One region of the Thalassospira marina genome, then DNA from elsewhere that is predicted to be linked to it. Evidence: riboswitches for the same ligand, from Rfam matches in the RefSeq annotation. Region 1 holds a riboswitch; each other region holds the start of a gene.

The links. A riboswitch is a leader RNA that binds a small molecule or an ion and turns the genes downstream of it on or off. The one in region 1 is predicted to bind thiamine pyrophosphate.
Region 2: it holds a riboswitch for thiamine pyrophosphate, as region 1 does, so the genes downstream of both, CSC3H3_RS07855 (ABC transporter ATP-binding protein) here and thiC (phosphomethylpyrimidine synthase ThiC) in region 1, are expected to answer to the same signal.
Region 3: it holds a riboswitch for thiamine pyrophosphate, as region 1 does, so the genes downstream of both, thiM (hydroxyethylthiazole kinase) here and thiC (phosphomethylpyrimidine synthase ThiC) in region 1, are expected to answer to the same signal.

Annotation. Positions count from the first base shown of each region.
Region 1 covers NZ_CP024199.1:416,264-420,601, reverse strand. The annotation lists gene CSC3H3_RS01810 (PhoH family protein) at 1-506, shown strand, start outside; gene thiC (phosphomethylpyrimidine synthase ThiC) at 599-2,416, opposite strand; TPP riboswitch at 2,561-2,688, opposite strand; gene CSC3H3_RS01800 (cation diffusion facilitator family transporter) at 2,818-3,828, opposite strand; gene CSC3H3_RS01795 (heme lyase CcmF/NrfE family subunit) at 3,998-4,338, shown strand, end outside.
Region 2 covers NZ_CP024199.1:1,724,645-1,728,982, forward strand. The annotation lists gene CSC3H3_RS07845 (ABC transporter substrate-binding protein) at 1-487, opposite strand, end outside; gene CSC3H3_RS07850 (ABC transporter permease) at 602-1,366, opposite strand; gene CSC3H3_RS07855 (ABC transporter ATP-binding protein) at 1,515-2,423, opposite strand; TPP riboswitch at 2,414-2,525, opposite strand; gene CSC3H3_RS07860 (quinone oxidoreductase family protein) at 2,637-3,605, opposite strand; gene CSC3H3_RS07865 (LysR family transcriptional regulator) at 3,704-4,338, shown strand, end outside.
Region 3 covers NZ_CP024199.1:4,065,765-4,070,102, reverse strand. The annotation lists gene CSC3H3_RS18480 (superoxide dismutase) at 1-34, opposite strand, end outside; gene CSC3H3_RS18475 (hypothetical protein) at 443-748, opposite strand; gene thiE (thiamine phosphate synthase) at 1,242-1,907, opposite strand; gene thiM (hydroxyethylthiazole kinase) at 1,907-2,719, opposite strand; TPP riboswitch at 2,786-2,907, opposite strand; gene CSC3H3_RS18460 (Tex family protein) at 3,097-4,338, opposite strand, start outside.

The DNA of each region.
Region 1 (4,338 bases):
CGGTTGCCAAGGCCGTCGAGGCCCTTGATGCAGGGGATATCGCCCGCATCGTTCTGGCCCGCCCGGCTGTTGAAGCAGGCGAAAATATCGGCTTTCTGCCCGGCGATGTGGAGGCCAAAATGGCCCCCTATCTACGCCCGCTTTATGATGCCTTGAATGACCGGCTGGGTGCCAAACGCCTGCGCACCTATCTGTCAGACGGCACGATTGAAATTGCGCCGATTGGCTATATGCGGGGTCGTACGCTCAATAACGCCTTTGTCGTGATTGACGAGGCGCAGAACTGCACCTACGGACAGCTTAAAATGCTGGTCACGCGCCTTGGCTGGAATTCCACCATGATCCTGACGGGCGACCCCGACCAGACCGACCTTCTGCCCGAACTTTCCGGTTTGGCGGAAATGTCGGACCGGCTGGAAAATGTCGAAGATATTGCCTGTGTCCAGCTTCGCGACAAAGACATTGTCCGCCACCCGCTGGTCGCCAGCATGTTGACCGTGCTTTAGGCTTCCCCGATTTCGTCGCACAAGAATAATCAAACGCAGGGCGGCCCGATGAACCGGGCCGCCCTTTTTCATTTATGTGCCGTTGTGGCTGATCACGGCAGATCCGCCGTTTCCTTGGCCATATAAAGGTCACCACCATCGCGGTATTTTTCCGCCATGGCTGCCATACCTTCCTTTTGGGCATCGGCGCGAATGTCGTGGGATATTCGCATCGAACAGAATTTCGGCCCGCACATGGAACAGAAATGCGCCACCTTATGGGCTTCCTTGGGCAGGGTCTGATCATGAAAGGACCGGGCTGTTTCCGGGTCAAGCGCCAGATTGAACTGATCTTCCCAGCGAAATTCAAACCGGGCACGCGACAGGGCATCATCGCGAATGCGCGCTGCCGGGTGGCCCTTGGCAAGGTCGGCGGCATGGGCGGCGATTTTATAGGTAATCACCCCGGTTTTCACATCGTCACGGTCCGGCAGGCCCAGATGCTCCTTTGGGGTGACGTAACACAGCATTGCGGTACCAAACCAGCCAATCATCGCCGCCCCAATACCCGATGTAATATGGTCATATCCCGGTGCGATATCAGTGGTTAGCGGGCCAAGCGTATAAAAGGGTGCTTCGCCGCATACTTCGAGTTGCTTGTCCATATTGTGTTTGATCTTGTGCATCGGCACATGGCCTGGCCCCTCGATCATGACCTGGCAATCGCGGTCCCAGGCGATGCGGGTCAGCTCACCCAGGGTTTCCAGCTCGGCAAACTGGGCGGCATCGTTGGCATCGGCGATGGAGCCGGGGCGCAAACCATCCCCCAGTGAAAAGGTCACATCGTAGGCGCGGCAGATTTCGCAAATTTCGGCAAAACGTTCATACAAAAAGCTTTCGCGATGATGATGCAGGCACCATTTCGCCATGATCGACCCGCCACGCGAAACAATGCCCGTTACCCTTTCCACCGTTAGCGGAATGTGATGCAGGCGCAGCCCGGCATGAATGGTGAAATAATCCACACCCTGTTCGGCCTGTTCGATCAATGTATCGCGAAACACCTCCCAGCTAAGGTCTTCGGCAATGCCACCAACCTTTTCCAGCGCCTGATAGAGCGGCACCGTCCCGATCGGCACTGGCGAATTACGGATAATCCATTCGCGAATATTGTGGATGTTACGCCCTGTTGACAGGTCCATCACGGTATCGGCCCCCCAGCGGGTGGCCCAAACCATTTTCTCGACCTCTTCCTCCATCGAGGATGTCACCGCCGAATTGCCGATATTGGCGTTGATCTTGACCAGAAAATTCCGGCCAATGATCATGGGTTCGGCCTCGGGATGGTTGATATTGGCGGGAATCACGGCGCGGCCACGGGCAATTTCATCGCGCACAAATTCCGGCGTGACAAAATCGGGCACGGCAGCACCGAAATTTTCACCATCCTGCACCTGGCCTGTGCTGGCACGCATCCGGCCCAGATTTTCGCGAATGGCGACAAATTCCATTTCCGGGGTAATGATACCGGCGCGTGCACTGGCAAGCTGGGTCATGGTGCCGTTGCGGGCGGCACGCATCGGCCGGTGGCTTATGGGAAACGGTTCAACCGCGTGGCGGGTGCCATCGGTGCCGCCATTATCAATGGCTTGTACGCTGCGCCCGTCATAGTTTTCAAAATCATCACCATTTTTGATCCAGCGATGGCGCAGGCGTTCAAGGCCCTTGCGAATGTCGATTTCCACATTCGGGTCGGTATAGGGGCCGGATGCATCATATACGCGTACCGGGGGTTCGCCCGCCGTGGGATGCAGCGAAATTTCACGCATGGGCACACGCAGTTGCGGGTGCAACATGCCGGGAAGATGAATTTTCTGCGATGCTGGCAGGGCACCACAGGTAATTTTAACGTCAGGATTAAAGGCAGGCATCAAAGGCTCCTTTGCATTTGGCAATGGAGACCCAGTTCCGCGTCAGGTTTCAGATGAAATCATTTCCCCGCTAACGGCACGAAATCGCCATTTCCCGCAAAGTCGCGGTATATGTGCCCATCAAACCGTTATCAGTGCCCCTGTTTTGGGGCATCTGCACCATCCCTACGCCAGTACGAACTGGATCAGGTTCAAAGGGTCACTACGCGTAAAGCCAAAAACTTTACCCAGCAGAATCTCAGCCCCTTGCCGGGGCCCCCCAGGTGATCGGGAATCAAAATTGCAATTTAAAAAAGAACTGTCAATCGCCCGCATGAAGGAGGCATGACGGAAACATAACTGACCCTGATATCGGTGCCAGACAACAGACGATAATATGCAACAGGCAAAAGACGCTGCGCTTAGCGCCCGGTTGCCAGTTCGCTGTTGGAAACGGGAATATCATCCAGCCCCACCTTGCGCGCCCGGGCCACATGCCAGAATTCGGGGTCTTCGGTGTAGCCATTGAATTCATCGAGATGGATGTCTTCGGGCGGTTCGGGGTGAATGGTGATATCCAGATCAGGATATTCACCCCGGATGCTGTCCATCACCTGATGGCAAATGGTGTGTGCCTCGCGCATCAACATGCCGCCATCCATGATCAGTTCAATCTCGGCAAAGCGGTGCACGCCCGATGACCGGGTGCGCAGGCGGTGAATACCAATGACGGATTTATGCTTCATCGTCAGTTCGATGATGCGCTGGCTATCGGATTCGGGCAGTTCCCGGTCCATCAGCACGGCCACGGCATCGCGGCCAACCTTGCCTGCCGAATAGAGCAGAAAGATTGCAACAATGCCGCCAATCAGCGGGTCAGCCCATAAAAAGCCCGACCCCACCAGCAACAGCGCAATGATCACCGCGGCATTTGCCAGAATATCGGAACTGTAATGCAGCGAATCGGCCTCGACCGCCATCGAACCGGACATTCGCATTGCCTTGCGTTGCAGCAAGACCAGACCAATGGTCATTACCAGCGACACCACCATGATATAAATGGCTTCGTTGGCCAGGCGCATCGGTTGCGGGTCCATCAGGCGCGATGATGCCTCGGCCAGCACCAGCACCGCCGCCCCCAGCATGAAGGCGGACTGGAACAAACCCGCCAGGGGTTCGGCCTTACCGTGACCAAAGCGATGATCATGGTCCGCCGGGCGCCAGGCGCTGCGCACAGCCATGAAGTTGATCACGGACGTGCCGATATCAAGCATGCTATCGATCATGGAGGATAGAAGGCTGACCGAATCCGTCATGAACCACCCGATCGCCTTGATGACAATCAGGGTCGCAGCGATGATAATGGAGGCCGTCGTCGCACGACGCGCCCACATTTCCCGCTGTGCAATGTCGATAACCGGACATTGGTTCATTTCATGACCCTTCGGTAGGACTGACTTTATGCTGAAGCAGGGTGTATATAATAATTCTATTTAATGCGCCCGTGCAAATAGCGCAAATTTGATATTCCGCAAGGTTTCCAAACTTTGCATCGCACATTATATCGGCTCGAACCTGTATATAAAGGACGCGCACGCCCCCATGATCGTTGAACTCGGACATTATGCCCTCGTATTGGCGCTGGCGATGGCCTTTGCCCAATCCACCGTGCCCTTTCTGGCCGCCGCACGCAATGATGCAGCCCTGCTGCGCGTGGCCCCGCGCACGGCAATTGCCAGCTTCATTCTGATCGCCTTTGCCTTTGGCGCGCTGACATATGCCTATGTCACGTCCGATTTCTCGGTTCTTAATGTGGTGGAAAACAGCCATACCGCCAAGCCGATGATCTATAAAATCACCGGGGTCTGGGCCAACCATGAAGGGTCGATGCTGTTATGGGTCATGATCCTGTCGCTGTTTGGCGCTGCGGTTTCGGCATTTGG
Region 2 (4,338 bases), 1.3 Mb from region 1:
CCAGTTCAACCGAATTGATATCAACGCCGTGGCTTTTCAGCATGGTGCCCAAAACGGCATCTTCAAAACCAGCCAGTGAATAGCCGATCTTTTTGCCTTTTAGATCGGCAATGTCCTTGATTGGACCGTCTTTTAACACCACCAGCGCATTCAGCGGTGTTGCCACCAATGTGCCAATGCGCGTTAACGGCAGGCCCTCTGCCACCTGCACATGCAATTGCGGCTGGTAGTTTACGGCAACATCACCCTGGCCTGCCGCCACAAGGCGCGGCGGGGCGGATGGGTCTGCCGGTTCGACCAGTTCAACATCCAGGCCGTGCTTGGCAAAAAAGCCTTTTTCCTTCGCCACCACCAGTGGTGCGTGGTCCGGGTTTACAAACCAGTCCAGAAGAATGGTCAGTTTTTCGTTGGCCTGGGCGGGCAGGGCAGCAAGGCTAAGCGACGCGCCAATCGTCGCAACCGATAACATGGTTTTCAGGCGTGACATGGGTTGGTTCCTATTTTCCGGCAGTCAATAACGCGAACAAGGGTGAAAAATCTGGCATCGGGCACCGCGCTGCATTTTCGCATTTGCGCGGTGGCCGGTGCGCCAATTGTTTGGTTAATCGTATTTTGCCAGGCTGTCGGGCTGCCAGGGCAGCATCCGGCGCAGGGCACGATCAACAATGAAATACTGGGTAATCGAAAAGGCGCACAGGATCAGCAGACAGGCAAAAACCATGTCAATCTGCACTCTGGCATTGGCATGCAGCATCAGATAGCCCAGCCCGCGGCTGGACCCGACCCATTCGCCAATAATCGCGCCAATCGGGGCAACCGCCGTCGCCACCCGAAAGCCCGATGCAAAGGATGGCAGGGCAGCAGGCAACCGCACATATTTAAGCATGCGCCAGCGGCTGGCCCCCATGGTTTGGCCCAAATCCAGCCAGCCGGTTTCAGTGCGTGAAAGCCCGTCAAAAAACGCTACTGTCACCGGGAAATAAATGATCAGGGCCGCCATGGCGATTTTTGATGCCAGGCCAAAACCCAGCCATAAAACCAGCAGGGGGGCGATGGCAAAAAACGGGATCGCCTGTGATACCAGCAAAATTGGCATCAGCCAGAAACGCACGGGTGCAAACAATGCCATGGGCAGGGCGGTTAAGCCGCCCAAAATTGCCCCGGCAAACAGGCCAATCACGGTTTCGGCAATGGTATAACCTGCATGCATCGCCAGCACATTATGCTGGCGGATTAACGCATCGCCCACATCGCGCGGCGAAGGCAGCATATAGGGCGGCGCGCCGGTAATGCTGACGACCGCCTGCCAGGTTACCAACAGGGCAAGAATAATGATCAGGGGGCGGGCCGCACGAACAATCTTCATGCCGCGCGAACGTCCTTTGGGTTTCTTTCGGTGTGCGATTGTGGGGGCGCTGTCCGTCGGGCGCATCTTGGGTGTGGGGCCAGTCGCCTGTCCCTGCTGCTGCCCCATTTCTGGCGGCGTTGCGGTGATTGATGATGTGCGGGAATGATCAGGCATTGTCACCTCCGGCAAAGCTGGCGGTGGTACTGGCACTGGTGCTGGTATTGGTGCTGGTTGCGCGGGTGGTATTATGGCCCTGGGTATGGCTGTGTCCCGGTGCCTGTTGCGTCATGCCGGTTTCTTCGCCCGCCCCTAACAGGCGCAGTAATTCGCCCTGGTGGCGCATAACCTCGCTATTGGCAACATCCCGCGGAATATCGCCGTTGGGCACGCTGGTTTGTGTCAGGCGTGCCGGTGCGCCACGCAGGACATGAATGTAATGCCCAATGCGCAGCGCCTCCAGCGGGTCATGTGTGACCAGCAAAACGCTTTTTCCTGCCAGCATACGTGCCGCAAGGTCCTGCAATTTCAGCCGGTTTAACGGGTCCAGTGCGGAAAAGGGTTCATCCATCAGGACAACCGGCCGGTCTTCCATCAGAGTGCGGGCAAGGGCCGCGCGCTGTCGCATCCCGCCCGACAGGGCCGCAGGCCGCAAATGTGCTGCATCAAGCAACCCAACCTGTTCAAGCAAATGGCAGGCGCGGTCATGGTCTGGCTTTTCACCGCGCAACACGGCGCCAACCACAACATTTTCCAAAACCGTGCGCCAGGGTAATAACAGGTCCTGCTGCGCCATATAGGCAACACGCCCGGCAAGGTTGGTGCCATCGCTGCACGTAATATCGCCGGAAACATCACCATCAACCAGCCCGGCCAGATATCGCAAAAGGGTGCTTTTGCCCACGCCCGATGGCCCCAAAAGGCAACTTGTGCTTTGTGCCGGCAGGTGCAGGTCCAGATCGTGGAAAATTTCGATATCGTCAAAGGCAACGCGCCCGTGACGCAGCCAGACATCAAAATTACAGGCTGTATTTGTGGCCCCATCCCGGTTGGGGGGCATATCATCATGTCGTGCCATACGATCCTTCCTACGCCGGTCTTAACCGGTTCAGGTTCAAAGGGTCGTGCGGCAACACCGCACCTCTCAGCCCGTTTACGACAGGCCCCCCTGGAGATGAGGCGACTATGCGCAGATGAAACCCCGACGTCAAGTTTTGAGATCACTCTATTTTGTGTGATCCTTGCATGTTTATGGTGCGTCGGGGTGACATTGCCGCAATGGGTAAGGGGTTTATGCGGTGACCTTCAGGTAAACCGCCCCGTTGGTTGCCCCGGCCTCCAGGTCCTTATGGGCCTGTGAAGCATCGGAAAAATCATACATATGTGCCGCCGGGAAAGAAGCATGGCGCAAAATATCAAACCATGCCTGCGCCGCCTTGTGATATTCCTGCAGGTTATTGATGTAGGCAAGGACACTGGCGCGAATAAGAAAACGGTTTGCCAGCGTGTTCACATCGAGCAACGGTAATTGCCCACCCACCTGGCCGATATTGGCCGTGATACCAAATGGTTTGGTGGTGCGAATGCTTTTATTCAGGGATTCCCCACCAATACCGTCAATGGCATAATCAACACCCTGTCCATCCGTCAGGTCTTTGATCGCGGTTTCAAAATCCTGGTCCTTGTAAAATATTGCGTGGTCCAGGCCCTGTTTTTGCGCCAGTGCGGCTTTTTCCGGCGTGCTGACGGTGCCAAAGGTCGTGATACCCAACTGTTTTGCCCAATGCACCAGCACCTGGCCTAGCCCGCCCGCCGCAGCGTGGATAAGCATGCTTTGCCCGGCCTGCACCTTGCAAACATGCATCAGCAGAAAATAGGCCGTAAGTCCACGTAACAGCGACCCGGCAATTTTTTCGTCGGCAATGTCGCCCGGCAGCTTGACCACGCGGTTGGCGGCAACGTTGCGGTGGGTACAATAGCTGCCAACGGGGAACCCGGCATAACCAACCCGGTCACCAATTTCAAAACCCGTCACATTGCTGCCAATCGCACAAATGGTTCCCACGGCCTCGACGCCGATACTGCCGGGAAGGCTGGGCATGGGATACAGGCCCTTGCGGAAATACACATCCACATAATTAACGCCAATCAGGCTTTGTTCGATGCATATTTCATCGGCCTGTGGGGCCGGAATATCAATGTTGGTGGCATATAAAACCGATGCGTCCCCGCTTTGGTCCATGTGAATGATGCGGCTCATGGCTGGCTCCTTAATGTTGTGACAGCATCAGGATTACGGTGTATGGCTGTTGGGGGAAATTGCATATATTTGCATAGTAAATGGGTGAAAATGCGCAAATGAACTGGGAAGATTTCCGTTATTTTTTAACCCTGGCCGAAACAGGCAGTTTTTCGGGCGCAGCCCGCAAACTGGGTGTGGATCACAGCACAGTGGCCCGCCGCGTAACCGCGCTGAAGGCAGATACTGGACTGCGCCTGATTGACCGTTTGCCAAAAGCGGTGATGCTGACCCAGGAAGGCCAATTGCTGGCGGGACGCGGGCAGGGGGCGCTAGAAGCCATGTTTGCCGTGGAGCGCGCAGCGGCAGGGTCGATGACAGGCGTTTCAGTCCCGCTTTGCATCAGCGCGCCGCCTTCGTTGGCCCGCCACGTGATTGCGCCACGCCTGCTGGCTTTTCGGCAACAGCACCCGGATATCGAGGTGATCCTGCAGGGACAAACCCAGTCAGCCGATCTTAACCGGCGCCAGGCTGATATTGCTATCCGGCTGTCGCGACCCCGAAAATCCAGTGTGATTACCCGCAAACTGGCCGATATGCCGATGGCCTTTTATGGTGCGGTTGATTATCGCAAGGCCGAGGCCGACTGGGACCTGATCAGCTGGGATGAAAGCAGTGCGGATATTCCGCAATATCGCTGGCTTGAAGACAGGCTGGCGGGGCGGTCGGTTGTTTTGCGATCGAACGATATGGA
Region 3 (4,338 bases), 880 kb from region 1:
AGGCGTAGGGGAGTGCCGGAAGTTCAAGAGCCATGATACAATACCTCGAATTTCGTTATCGTTAATCAGTGCGGGTCGCACAAAGCTCCCGCAACATATCCCCATTTGGTTGTTGTGTGAAAGTTAAATTGCCGTGCAACCTGTTGCTACGCTGCAATTTTACTTCCCTGCACCCAAATGGAGGGTGAAACCTGTCTGTCCAGTCTATCTAGGACTTTGATCGGCGTTCGCAATGGGGAACCCCGTTTGTGAATGGTATCTGTGGCCTAAAACAACAGGGATTGCCAAACGTTCCTGAAAAATTGCCATTTCGTGAAATTTCCTGGCATCTGCGCGGGTGCGCGGGGCAGCAGGCGGTTATGGGATGCCTTGAGGCGATGGCCTGTTTGCGGCACAGCAGGCAACAAAAAACCGCCTGGCATTGGCGGTTTTTCTTGCAGGCTTATTCCTTGTAAAGGCTGACCATGTTCTGAATATCCGTCCCCTGACGGATCAGAACACCATATTCGCCCTTCTGAAGGCCGCTGATATTAAGCTGGCAGGGAAAGCTGTTGCAGCTTTTACGCAGGGCCATGCTGCCGTCAGGGTAGGTCAAAACGACCTCGCCATGCGGCGCATCGGACTGAATGGTGACCGTATCGGTAACGGCTTTCGGGGCAACCTTGATCGCAGCCAGGGCAGCTGTCGTCACTGACAAAAGACCGATCAGGGCGAGAACCACCGGTTTGCTGCGGAAAGACTTCGGCATGGACGTCTCCTCGCATAATTACAGGTGCGATAAAACGGCAGCGAGATCAACAGACTGTCACTTTCCGGTATAAAGGTGCCGGGGCAGATGTTGGGTTCCTTGTGGTGCCATTGGGCCGGTAACGACCCTTATTTATCGTCGTTGATCAGGAATATGACAGGCAATCTGGGGCTATTCGGGGCGCGAATGAGGCAATTCCATGCCATATTTGCATGTGAAATTGCCATTTGCGGCAGTTTAAAGCCCCGCAAGGCGTTGTTTGCGGGGCTTTTTTGGTGGTTATTTCAATTTTTGGCCATTTTGCCACAATTTTGGCAGCTAAAACCGGGTTTCTGCCCTGCATATAACGCAAGGCGACGGCTTGGGGTGTATATCTTCAACGTTGCCGTGCATCCTGCCCTGCGCATGGGGTTAAAATTAACCAATTGGGGGCAGAGTCGCCGGTTTGCCCGCCCTGTTTTCAGCTATCAGGCGGGCATGTTCAAATCGTGCGTCAGGCCAGTTTGCCCGCAGAAATTTGCTGTTGGGCATGGCTGATGGTTTTTGCCAGTTCGCAGGTTGCCAGTTCCGGGTCCGGCTGGCCACAGATGGCCGAAACAACGGCAAGCCCCTGGGCACCGCTTTTAAAAACATCCATGGCATGGGGGCCTTTGATGCCGCCAATGGCAACACCGGGCATCGGGCACAGGGCGGAAAGGCGGGCGAGGCCGTCAAAACCAATGGCGGGTTTATGGTCGGGCTTGGTGCTGGTCGCAAATACCGGGCCAATGCCAACATAATCGACAATTTCCGGGTCAAGGTTGCCTGCTGCGGCCTCGGACTCGATCGAAAGGCCAAGGATTTTGCCTGCACCCAGCTTTTCGCGGGCTTTGGCCGCCGGGATATCATCCTGCCCGATATGAAGCCCGTGGGCATCAAGGGCAATCGCGGCATCGATATTGTCGTTAATGATCAAGGGCACGCCGGTTCCCGCCATGGCCTGCATCAATTCGCGGCCCAGGGCGATGAATTCGTCGGTGCTGGCCGTTTTATGACGTAACTGCACCAGCGTCGCCCCGCCGCGAATGGCGGCCATTGTAGTTTCCAGCATGGAATGATCCCGACACAGGTCGGGATCAAGGATCAGATATAGCGACAGATCAAAAGCATCACATGCCATCAGAGAACCTCGATCCGGGCGTTGGTTTCAAGGGCCGCAGCATCCAGATTATAAAGTGCATCAAGAAAGGCCGTGGCAAAGCTGGCCGGGCCGGATGCCGATTGTTGTGCCATTTTGCCTGCGGCGGCAAAGCAGGCCAGGGCGGCAATGGTGGCGTTAAACGGTGCGCGCGGACAAATGGCGGCAAAGGCACCAACAAGGGCGGTCAGCGAACATCCCATCGCCGTGATTTTCGGCATCAGATCAGACCCGCCATGCACCCGAACAGACTGGATGCCATCGGTGATGAAATCGGCTGTGCCGGTAACAGCAACCACGCATTTCTGGCTTTGGGCCAGGTTTTTGGCGGCTTCTTCGGCCTGTTCAACAGGGTCGCCGCTATCAACGCCCTGACCGGCACTTTGCCCACCGGCAAGGGCGATTATTTCTGATGCATTGCCGCGAATGATGGTGGGGTGCAGTGTCAAAAGTTCGGCCACGGTGTTCCGGCGAAATTGGGTGGCAAAATGTGCCACCGGGTCAAGGATCCAGGGTTTTCCGGCACTGTTTGCGCCTTTGGCTGCTTCTTTCATCCCCTCAACCCATTCGGTCGAAAGGGTGCCGATATTAACGGTTAATGCACCGGCAATGGCGGCAAATTCACCGCTTTCTTCGGGGGCATGGACCATGGCCGGGGATGCACCAGCCGCCAGCAGCGTATTGGCGGCAATATTCATGGCCACATAATTGGTGATGCAATGAACCAGCGGGGCGGCTTTGCGCATATCGGTCAGAAGCTGTGCCGGTGAAAGGTTTTTGGCGTCGTCAGTCATATTAAGGCTCCCATGCAGGTGCGGTTGGAAACCCAGTTCGAAGCCGGAATGATGGTTAAACGCATGATCAGGCGTTTGCACCCTCCCTACGCCAGTATGAACTGGATCAGGTTCAACGGGTCACTGCGCTGTCTGGATCAGGCGTGGCAGTTTCTCAGCCCCCTGTCGGGGCTCCCCTTGGTGAACCCGCAAGATGGGTTTTGTTCGCGCGGCTGTCAATCCGCTGTTTTCTGCCAGGAAATAACGCTGGGCTATTTGCGCAAAAAGAAAGGCAGGAAGCCATATGCCACCTGCCTTTCACACCGGTTATCGTACCGGATTTCTGATCTGGTTTTCTGCGAATTGCGGCTGTTGTGCGCCCGCCACTCGCAAAATGCTTATTTACGGCGTTCCATCGCGGCTTTCAGGGCTGCGGCCATTGCACCACCACCAGCATCCCCGGCGGACCCGGCCGATGCATTGCCACGGCCATTATTGCCGTTTTGGCGGCGGGGCTGGTTGCGGTCATGGTTGTTATGGCGCGCGCCTGCGGGCTGGCTGCGCTGTTCGCGGCGGTCCTGTGCCCCTTCATAATCCGGGGCGGATTTCATCGACAGGCCGATGCGTTTACGCGGTGCGTCCACTTCCATCACGGTGACAGAAACGATCTGCCCTGCTTTGACCACTTCGCGCGGGTCAGCGACAAATTTGTCCGCCAGTTGCGAAATGTGAACCAGGCCGTCCTGATGCACGCCAATATCAACAAACGCCCCAAAATTGGTAACGTTGGTCACGGTGCCTTCCAGCTTCATGCCGACTTTCAAATCCTTGATTTCATTGACGCCATCAATGAATTTCGCGGTTTTGAATTCCGGGCGCGGGTCACGGCCGGGTTTATCCAGCTCGGCCAGAATGTCGCGGATGGTGGGCACACCAAAAACATCATCGGCGAATTTTTCCGGCCGCAGGGTTTTCAGAAACGGCGAATCCCCAATGATGCTGGCCAGATCACGGCTGCTTTCACGGCTGATTTTTTCAATCACCGGGTAGGCTTCCGGGTGCACTGCCGACGCATCAAGCGGGTTTTCCCCGCCGCGAATGCGCAAAAAGCCCGCACATTGTTCAAAGGCTTTCGGCCCCAGGCGTTCGACCTTGCGCAAATCTGCGCGCGAACGGAACGCTCCATTGACGTCACGATAACCAACAATGTTCCGCGCCAGCCCTTCGCTAAGCCCGGCAACGCGGGTCAGAAGCGGGATTGATGCGGTATTAAGGTCCACGCCCACGCCGTTCACGCAATCTTCGACCACGGCATCAAGCGACCGTGCCAGCTTGGTTTCCGAAACGTCATGCTGATACTGGCCAACACCGATGGATTTGGGGTCGATCTTAACCAGTTCTGCCAGCGGGTCCTGCAGGCGGCGCGCAATGGATGCCGCACCACGCAATGATACGTCCAGATCGGGGAATTCCTCGGCGGCAAATTGCGACGCCGAATAAACCGATGCCCCGGCTTCGTTAACGATAACCTTGGTCGCCTTGATTTGCGGAAAGGCATTAAGCAGCATACCCGCAAGCTGGTCCGTCTCGCGCGAGAAGGTGCCGTTGCCAATCGCGATCAGCTCGATCTTGTGTTTTGC